Regions from separate parts of the Sodalis sp. RH15 genome, predicted to be linked through region 3. Evidence: predicted binding sites of a transcription regulator. Region 3 holds the regulator's gene; each other region holds the start of a gene.
What was found. The regulator PurR, encoded in region 3, represses purine synthesis genes. The targets are predictions, from matches to a motif close to CANGCAAACGTTTGCNTG.
Positions count from the first base shown of each region.

Region 1: raiA (ribosome-associated translation inhibitor RaiA) is a predicted target of PurR. The motif match lies at 1,467-1,484, and genes of this name have one in related genera.
Region 2: carA (glutamine-hydrolyzing carbamoyl-phosphate synthase small subunit) is a predicted target of PurR. The motif match lies at 1,726-1,743, and genes of this name have one in related genera.

Region 1 is NZ_CP178738.1:4,753,527-4,756,807, reverse strand. It holds gene pheA (bifunctional chorismate mutase/prephenate dehydratase) at 1-619, opposite strand, end outside; Phe leader region at 645-770, opposite strand; gene pheL (pheA operon leader peptide PheL) at 722-769, opposite strand; gene raiA (ribosome-associated translation inhibitor RaiA) at 912-1,244, opposite strand; gene bamD (outer membrane protein assembly factor BamD) at 1,516-2,247, opposite strand; gene rluD (23S rRNA pseudouridine(1911/1915/1917) synthase RluD) at 2,377-3,281, shown strand, end outside.
Region 2 is NZ_CP178738.1:4,971,638-4,974,918, reverse strand. It holds gene ispH (4-hydroxy-3-methylbut-2-enyl diphosphate reductase) at 1-400, shown strand, start outside; gene dapB (4-hydroxy-tetrahydrodipicolinate reductase) at 679-1,500, shown strand; gene carA (glutamine-hydrolyzing carbamoyl-phosphate synthase small subunit) at 1,967-3,115, shown strand; gene carB (carbamoyl-phosphate synthase large subunit) at 3,130-3,281, shown strand, end outside.
Region 3 is NZ_CP178738.1:3,277,351-3,280,631, reverse strand. It holds gene ACL2XO_RS14950 (C40 family peptidase) at 1-611, shown strand, start outside; gene ACL2XO_RS14945 (YnhF family membrane protein) at 637-726, opposite strand; gene purR (HTH-type transcriptional repressor PurR) at 926-1,942, shown strand; gene cfa (cyclopropane fatty acyl phospholipid synthase) at 2,370-3,281, shown strand, end outside.

The sequences.
Region 1 (3,281 bases), 1.5 Mb from region 3:
TGTACACCACCTCGATTTGCTCCAGGGTGCTCTCGCCGGCCACCAGCATGCAGTGATCGATAGGATTGGTCAGTTCCCCCACCAATGACAAATTGGTGTGCTGCAACAGATCGTAAACATCGTTGATTGAACCGGAACTGCTGTTTTCAATGGGCAGCACCCCGTAGTCGGCCTGACCGGTTTCCACCATCTGCACAATGTCGGTGAATTTCAGGCAGCCGCACTCTACCACCTGATCGAAATAACGCGCTCCGTATTGCCGCGCGGCCAAATGGGAGTAGGAGCCCTTCGGTCCGAGAAAGGCAATGCGCGCCGAGCGTTCAATGGTCTGGTTTAAATTCGATTGCAACAACGCCTGCTGCGTCAGCACCGAATCCTCGATAATCAGCTGGAACAGGCGCGTGACATAAAACCCGTCGAGATTGCGTTTTTTGCCTTCTTCCACCAACTGTCCGAGCATATCGCTCTCACGGCTTTTATCGCGAATGGGCCGGTGAGTGGTCAATTTGTTGCGCGCGACCTCCAGCGCCAGTTCGCGTCTTTCCGCCAGCAGCGACAATAGTTTCAAATCCAGCGCGCTGATGCGCTCCCGTAGCGCTAATAATGGGTTGTCACTCATATGTTTAGTTACCTTTCACGCCGTAATAAAAAAAGCCCCCTGTTGTCAGGAGGCTTTTTGTTCGTCTTCGCATTCTTTCTCACATGACGAGCTGCCTCCCATTCAGGGGAAGGTAAAAAAGAAGGCGAAGAAAAACGGGGTCATGTGCATTGTATCGGCTTAGTGATCTTTTGGAGTGTTTACAGTAACCGCTGGCTTTTCATTCTGTCAATATAAAACGCGCCGTTACGGCGCGTTGTGGGGTGTGACCCGTTATGCGGCGGGAGAAATCCTCCCGGGCCGCCCCTATCGGTTAGAAAACCGCCAGGTTGTTGTTGATCTTGACGCATTCGGTGGCGCGGCGGGCTTCGCCTTTATGCTGCACTTTATTGAGCTGCCGTTCCAGCTTGGTTATCAGCTCATTAATGGCGGCATACATATCCAGGTTACCGGCGCTGGCTACAAGCGGACCGTTTGGCGTGTTCAATGTGGCGTCAGCCACAAATCCCTGCGGTTGTTTTGAGAGGATTATATGAGGGTTTATCAATTGCGTCTGCCACTTGGCGAGCTTTGCCAGACGTTCTTCCACATGTTGACGAATGGCCGGGGTGATTTCCATTTGTTTGCTGGTAATATTGATAATCATATCACTGCCTCTCTGTGTTTTCCCGTCTACGTAATGCCAGCATACCCTCTCGAAGGGCAAAAAGTGTGATAAAGATCACTTTTTATCGGCGGTTCAACAGAGGCTAAGGGGTTTTGTGAACCGGTCTCAGAAAAGGACAATGGGGGCTTGAGAGTTGCCGGCGGATCGGTCATTATCGATGAGATGATTCAGATGCATTCTTGTCGCCGGCGCATGGCGACAAACGAAAACGGCAGCCTTGGCTGCCGTTTTACGTTCATGTAGGCGAGGTTCAGGCGGGATTGGCCTGGATAATCTTCGCTACCTTGTCAGCCTGGCCGGGCAGCCGCAGCTCTTCATAGGCGTTTTGCATTAACGGCAATGCTTGATGGGTTGCCTGGGTATCAGGGAAATCAACCATCATCTGCTCGACCCGGTTGACTACCGCCACATAGGCGCCGCGACGGGTGTAAAAACGCACCACCGCCAGCTCGTAGTTGGCGAGCCGGTCTTTAAGATAAACCAGACGTTTATTGGCATCCGTGGCATACTGGCTGTTAGGATAGCCGCGAATCAATTGGGTGAAGTCCCGGAAAGCCGCACGGGCATGTTCCGGATCGCGGTCGGAACGATCGATGCCGAAGAACCCTTGAATCATGCTGTCATCCAGCGCCATATCCGTCAGACCACGCATATACAGGACGTAATCGACGTTCGGATGTGTCGGGTTCAGACGCAGGAAGCGATCGATGGAGGCCTGGGCCAACGTGAGATCCGCCGATTTGTAATAGGCATAAATCAAATCAAGCTGAACCTGCTGCGCGTAAGGACCGAAGGGATAACGGTTATCCAGTGCTTCCAGTTCTTTGATGGCTCCTTTATAGTCGCCGTCCTGTAATCTCTGTTGTGCGGTGCTGTACAGCTCGGAGGGCGGATTATCAGGAACGGCATCCTTGGAACTGGAGCAACCGACCAGCATCAGGCTCAATGTGGCTGCTGCCACCAGATATTTCATACGCATCATGACGTTTTGCTTATCCTCAGAGTGTTATTCCGGGAGACTGTCCGTTAAGCTCCCGAATGAGACCAGCTACAATAGCATAATTCTAAACGGCATTGCCGTGAAAACCCAACGATAACGAAGAAGCTGCATATGGCACAACAACAACTCCTCACCGCGATGGTGAATGAATCACAACTTGGGCAACGGTTAGATCAGGCTTTGGCCGAATTGTTCCCTGATTATTCTCGCTCCCGTATAAAAATCTGGATCCTCGACAGCCGGGTCCGGGTGAACGGAAACGTGACCGCTACGCCCAAAGAGAAGGTTCTTGGCGGCGAAGCCATTGAAATCGACGCGATTATCGAGGAAGAAACCCGCTGGGCGGCGCAGGATATCGCGCTGAATATCGTGTACGAAGACGACGATATCCTGGTGATAAATAAACCCCGGGATCTGGTGGTGCATCCGGGGGCGGGCAATGCCGACGGCACCATTCTGAATGCGTTGCTGCATTATTATCCCGCCATCGCCGAAGTGCCCAGGGCCGGTATCGTACATCGGCTGGATAAAGATACCACCGGTCTGATGGTGGTGGCAAAAACCGTACCGGCGCAAACCCGGCTGGTGGAGTCATTGCAGGCGCGGGAAATCACCCGTGAATACGAAGCGGTGGCCATGGGGACCATGACCGCCGGCGGCACGGTGGAGCAGCCCATTTCCCGCCATCCCACCAAGCGTACCCATATGGCGGTGCATCCCATGGGCAAACCGGCGGTGACCCATTACCGCATCATGGAGCATTTCCGCGCCCATACCCGGCTGCGGCTGCGGCTGGAAACCGGACGTACCCACCAGATACGCGTTCATATGGCCTTTATCAACCATCCGCTGGTGGGGGATCCGCTCTATGGCGGCCGCCCCCGTCCCCCTAAAGGCGCCTCGGAAGAGTTTGTGAATATGCTGCGCGGCTTTGATCGCCAGGCGCTGCATGCAACCAGGCTGCGGCTGTACCATCCCGTCACCGGCATTGAAATGGAATGGTTCGCCCCGCTGCC
Region 2 (3,281 bases), 1.7 Mb from region 3:
CTTTCCCCAGATCATCGGGCCGCGTAAGGACGATATCTGCTACGCCACCACCAATCGCCAGGAAGCAGTGCGGGACTTGGCGTCCGAGGCGGACATCGTGCTGGTGGTGGGCTCAAGAAACTCCTCCAACTCCAACCGGCTGGCGGAACTGGCCCAACGGGCGGGTAAGCCGGCCTATCTCATCGATACCGCCGCGGATATCCAGGAGAGCTGGCTGCGGGGCATGGCGGTGGTGGGCGTGACCGCCGGGGCCTCTGCGCCGGATGTGCTGGTGAAGGCGGTGATTGAGCGTTTACGTGCCTTGGGCGGCGTAGATGTCGAGGAGCGCCAGGGACGGGAAGAGAACATCGTGTTCGAAGTGCCGAAAGAACTGCGGGTAAAAGTGCAGATTGTGGAATAAGCCGGACGACTATCCCATTGTGCTAAAAAACCCGCTCGGGGTTAAAGCGTACAGGGACGTATTTACAGCAGGGTTGCCGTTTCGCTACGATCCGGCATCTTGTTCCCACTGGACACCTTGTTTTTCAGTCAAATGAATAAAAATTCATTTTACCCTGAGTCATTTCCGCTAATATCCCTCCTTTTTTATCATATTATCCTTATCACCGGTTAAATAAACTGGCGGCGGCCGGCGCCTCCGGTTAACCTGACACTGATTTTTCACTTAGCAGAGAGAGCATGGATATGACACCAATCCGCATAGCCGTCGTCGGGGCAGGGGGCCGCATGGGCCGGCAATTGATCCAGGCGGTGCAACAATCTCAATCCGCTTGCCTGGGGGCGGCGATTGAGCGTGAAGGCTCAAGCCTGATGGGTACCGATGCCGGTGAACTGGCGGGTTTAGGTCATATTGATGTCAGGGTCGGCCATAGTCTGGACGCGGTAAAAGACCGGTTTGACATATTGATTGATTTTACCCGCCCCGAAGGCACCCTGGAATACCTGGCTTTTTGCCAAACCCATGGCAAAGGCATGATTATCGGCACCACCGGCTTTGATGAGGGGCAAAAAGACCTCATTCAACAGGCGTCCCGGGATATTCCCATTGTTTTTGCCGCTAATTTCAGCGTCGGCGTGAACGTAATGCTAAAGTTGCTTGAAAAGACCGCCCGGGTGATGGGTGAGTATTGCGACATCGAAATAATCGAGGCGCATCACCGTCATAAGGTGGATGCCCCCTCCGGTACCGCCCTTGCCATGGGCGAAACCATTGCCGGAGCCTTGGGACGCCAGCTGAAGGATTGCGCCGTGTACAGCCGCGAGGGCCATACCGGCGAGCGTAAGCCCCATACCATCGGCTTTGCCACCGTGCGCGCGGGTGATATAGTGGGTGAGCATACGGCGATGTTTGCGGATATCGGTGAGCGGGTAGAGATAAGCCATAAGGCTTCCAGCCGCATGACCTTTGCCAATGGCGCCGTTCGCGCGGCGATATGGCTGAATGGTAAAAAAGCCGGGCTCTATAATATGGCGGATGTGCTCGATCTCGGTAATTTATAGACAGAAAAAAATATATATGTGAATGATGTATTTTTATGTCTATGATTTTAATAAGATATATTTTGTCATTTTTTAAAATATTTTAATAATATACGCTTGCCTGTTTTTTTTCATCAAAATCGTTATAAATAGCGTTTTTAAGAAGTATTTTTCATCAAAACCTTCTCGTTCCCGCCAAAAACGTTCCTGGCGGGAAAATGCTTCATTGATATTCCCTGTTTTTGTCAGGCAACCGATTACTTTTGCTCTTTTACAGAGCTTTTTAACCGGTTCGCTCTGCTTAACAGGTGAAATGACGATTAATTGAATGAATTATTGTTGCGGGGGTAGACAAGTGCCCTATGCATCATTAAAATGCGCCCAATTTGCCAAAAATCCACCTTGAAGGTGTTTTTTGCATTGATTTAGACCGTTAAATCTGAATTAATATGCAAATACAATGACTGAATATTCCTTGGAGGGTGTTTTGATAAAGTCAGCGCTATTGGTTCTGGAAGACGGAACCCAATTCCACGGTCGGGCCATCGGGGCGGAGGGTACGGCAGTGGGGGAAGTGGTCTTCAACACCTCGATGACCGGATATCAAGAAATTCTCACCGATCCCTCCTACTCCCGCCAAATCGTTACTCTCACTTATCCCCATATCGGCAATGTCGGCACTAATCCAGAAGATGAAGAATCCTCCTGCATTCAGGCCGAGGGCCTGGTTATCCGGGACTTGCCGCTGATAGCGAGCAATTTCCGCAGCACCGGCTCCCTGTCTGACTATCTTAAAAAGAATAACGTAGTGGGCATCGCCGATATCGATACGCGTAAACTGACCCGGCTGCTGCGGGAGAAAGGGGCGCAAAACGGCTGTATCATCGCAGGCGATGCTCCCGATGCCGGGCTGGCGCTGCAAAAAGCGCGGCAATTCCCGGGTCTCAAGGGCATGGATCTGGCAAAGGAAGTCAGCACCACCGAACAATATCCCTGGACCCAGGGCAGCTGGCGTCTTGAAGGCGGCCTGCCGGCCCCTGCTTGCGCCGACTCACTGCCGTTCCATGTGGTGGCTTACGATTACGGCATAAAACGCAATATCATGCGCCTTCTGGTGGATCGCGGCTGCCGCCTGACGGTGGTGCCGGCGCAGACCCCGGCGGCGGACGTCCTGGCAATGAACCCGGACGGCATCTTCCTGGCGAACGGTCCCGGCGATCCGGAGCCTTGCGATTACGCTATCGCCGCCATTAAAACCTTTCTTGAAACCGACATACCGGTGTTCGGCATCTGCCTGGGGCATCAGCTGCTGGCGCTGGCCAGCGGCGCCAAGACCCTGAAAATGAAATTCGGCCACCACGGCGGCAACCATCCGGTGAAGGATTTGGACGCCAACCGGGTAATGATAACCGCGCAGAACCATGGTTTCGCCGTGGATGAAACGTCGCTGCCGCCTACGCTGCGGGTCACTCATGTCTCGCTGTTCGACGGTTCGCTGCAGGGCATTTGCCGCACCGATAAACCGGCGTTCAGCTTCCAGGGGCACCCGGAGGCCAGCCCCGGCCCCCATGACGCGGGTCCGCTGTTCGATCACTTTATAGAATTGATTAAGTCATATCGTTCTCAGGCGAAATAATCAGGAGCCAAGCAATGCCAAAACGTACAGATTTAACCAGTATCCTGATTCTGGGTGCCGGCCCGATAGTCATCGGCCAGGCGTGCGAGTTCGATTATTCCGGCGCGCAGGCCTGCAAGGCGCTGCGTGAAGAAGGTTACCGGGTGGTGTTGGTGAATTCCAACCC
Region 3 (3,281 bases):
CCAAAGCGAAAGAGCCGGCCGTCGAAAAAAACCACGTTAAAAAATTGCATCCAATGCCCCCCGCAAAAAAAATAGCCAAGTTTACCCCGCCGAAAAAAGGCTACAAAAAGGGTTACGGCAGGCATCGGATGAAAGAAAGCGCCACGCTCGATCTCATTGCCAACGATCAACCCATCATCATGAGCGATAGCCACAAAAAACGCTATCAGCATGCCAAATTGACGGCGATGAACAAGCTGATGTCCCAGATGGGCAAGCCTTATCGCTGGGGCGGCATGTCGCCCAATACCGGGTTCGATTGCAGCGGCCTGATCTATTATGCTTATAAGGACGTGGTACGGATTCATATGCCCCGTACCGCCAATGAAATGTTCCATTTACGCGATGCGGCGCCGGTGAAGAAAGACGATCTGGAAAGCGGCGATTTGGTTTTCTTCCATATCACCAACCGCGGCGCGGCGGATCATGTGGGCGTTTATTTGGGCAACGGACGGTTTATCGAATCCCCCCGCACCGGCCGCGATATCCGCATCAGCTATCTGAATGAAGATTATTGGGCGGATCACTATGTCGGCGCCCGCCGGGTCGTGACGCCGAAAACCATTCGCTGAAAGGAAAAAAAGGCGCCTGGGCGCCTTAATTCATTACCGCGGTAAAGCTGAACGCAATGATCACCAGCAAGGAAAATACCGTGGTCATTAATGACAATTTGAAATCGCTGCTCATCACTTCTCCTTATCACTACACCTATCGCTGAACGGGATATCTTTACACCCGTAGGTTGTAAGCAGTGTCGCATAACCCGATTAAAAAAGCTTGCCGGGCAGCAACTCCCGAGCATATTTATCTTTATCGCTTTCACTTTAGTGCCGAATCAAGGAAAATTGGCGATTTATTTATTTCGGCGTACAGGAGTTCTACACGCATGGCAACCATTAAAGACGTGGCGAAACGCGCCGGGGTATCCACCACTACGGTGTCACATGTCATCAATAAGACGCGATTTGTGGCGCAAGAGACCAAGATCGCCGTTTTGGAGGCCATCGGGCAGCTGCACTATTCCCCCAGCGACGTGGCGCGCAGCCTTAAGATCAACCGCACAAAATCCATCGGCCTGCTGGCCAGCTCAAGCGAAGCGCCCTACTTCGCGGAAATTATCGAGTCGATTGAGCACCACTGTTTTGTGCGGGGATATACCCTTGTGCTGTGCAACTCCCATAACGATCTGAACAAACAGGGCGCCTATCTGGCGATGCTGGCGCAAAAACGGGTGGACGGGTTGCTGGTGATGTGCGCCGAATATCCCGAACCGTTGCTGAATATGCTGGAAGAGTATCGCCATATCCCCATGGTGGTCATGGATTGGGGCGAAGCTCGCCGGGATTTCACCGATACCATTATCGACAATGCCTTCGCCGGGGGTTACATGGCGACCCGCTATCTGATTTCCAGGGGGCATCGCGATATCGGCGCCATACCCGGCCAACTGGCGCGCAATACCGGGGGCGGCCGTCATCGCGGCTACCTGCGGGCCCTGGAAGAAGCCGGCATCGCCATTCCCCATCAATGGATTGTGCAGGGGGATTTCGAACCGGAATCCGGCTATCAGGCCATGAAACTCATTCTGTCCAGGCCGCAAAGGCCCACGGCGGTATTTTGCGGCGGTGATATCATGGCCATGGGTGCAATGTGCGCCATTGATGAAATGGGCATGAAGGTTCCCGATGACATCTCAATTATCGGTTATGATAATGTGCGCAATTCGTGCTTTTTTACCCCGTCATTGACTACCATTCATCAACCCAAAGAAGAGCTGGGCGAGGCCGCGCTGACCATGCTGCTGGACCGTATCACCAGCAAACGGGAAAACGCCAGGATTATCGAAGTGCATCCCGCCCTGATTGTACGCCGTTCGGTGGCCGACGGCCCGTTTCGCTCCTGAAGGGCGGCGCACGGCCTCCTGAGCCCCTTATCAAAGGTGATTCGCTCCCGAATGTAATAATATATTTCATACCGCCGAATGTGCCTGATGAGTTATTGTTTCGATAGGAAATCATTAACTTATCTGTGAAATACATTATTCTGTCAGCTATTGTCTAAACCGGAATGCAGGCTTATACTCAATATCGTTAACAAATATAACGAGTTGTCTAATAATTTTGCTTTAAAAGAATGTCGTGTTTTTACATGGCGTCATCCTATTTATGAAGCGCCCGTCTGACAAACAGTCTATTGGTGTTTTTTATATTCCTCTGTTTATTGTGGTACATCCGACACCACGGATACCCGTGGATGATTATAAAAGCCCGCAGGTATCGGCTACGCTTTTCCTGACGGGGTTATAACAGAAGAAAGGTGATGGAGAAGCTATGAGTTCCTCGTGTGTTGAAGACCTGAGCTTTCATGATAATGCTTGGTATCGAATCATCCATGAAATGCTTGCTGAGGCAGGTGTAAAGATCAACGGCGCAAGGCCGTTTGATATTCATGTCAAGAACCCGGAATTTTTTAAACGCGTGCTAGAGGACGGGTCATTGGGGTTGGGTGAAAGTTACATGGACGGCTGGTGGGAATGCGAGCGACTGGATATCTTTTTTCAGCGCGTTTTAAGAGCCGGTTTGGAAAATAAGCTTCCCCGGCATTTCAAGGATGTTATGCGCGTTGCCGCCGCGCGGCTCATGAATCTTCAGTCTAAAAAACGGGCTTGGATTGTCGGCAAAGAGCATTATGACTTGGGTAATGACCTGTTCAGCCTGATGCTGGATCCCTATATGCAGTATTCGTGCGGCTATTGGAACAAGGCCACCACCCTGGAGGAAGCGCAGCAGGACAAGCTCAGGATGATCTGCGAAAAGCTGCAGTTAAGACCGGGCATGACGCTGCTGGATGTGGGCTGCGGCTGGGGCGGGCTTGCCGCTTATGCGGCCAAGAACTACGGTGTTTCGGTTCAGGGGGTGACTATCTCCGCTGAACAGCAGAAACTGGCGCAGGATCGCTGCGAAGGTTTGGACGTCACTATCTCGCTGCAGGATTACCGCGACCTCAACGTGCAATTCGACCGTATCGTTTCGGTGGGCATGTTTGAGCACGTAGGTCCGAAAAACTACGCCACCTATTTCGACGTCATTGATCGCAACCTGAAACGCGACGGCCTTTTCCTGCTCCATACCATCGGCTCCAACCAGACCGATATGAACGTGGACCCCTGGATCGACAAGTACATCTTCCCTAATGGCTGCCTCCCTTCCGTGCAGCATATCGCGCGGGCCAGCGAGAAGCAT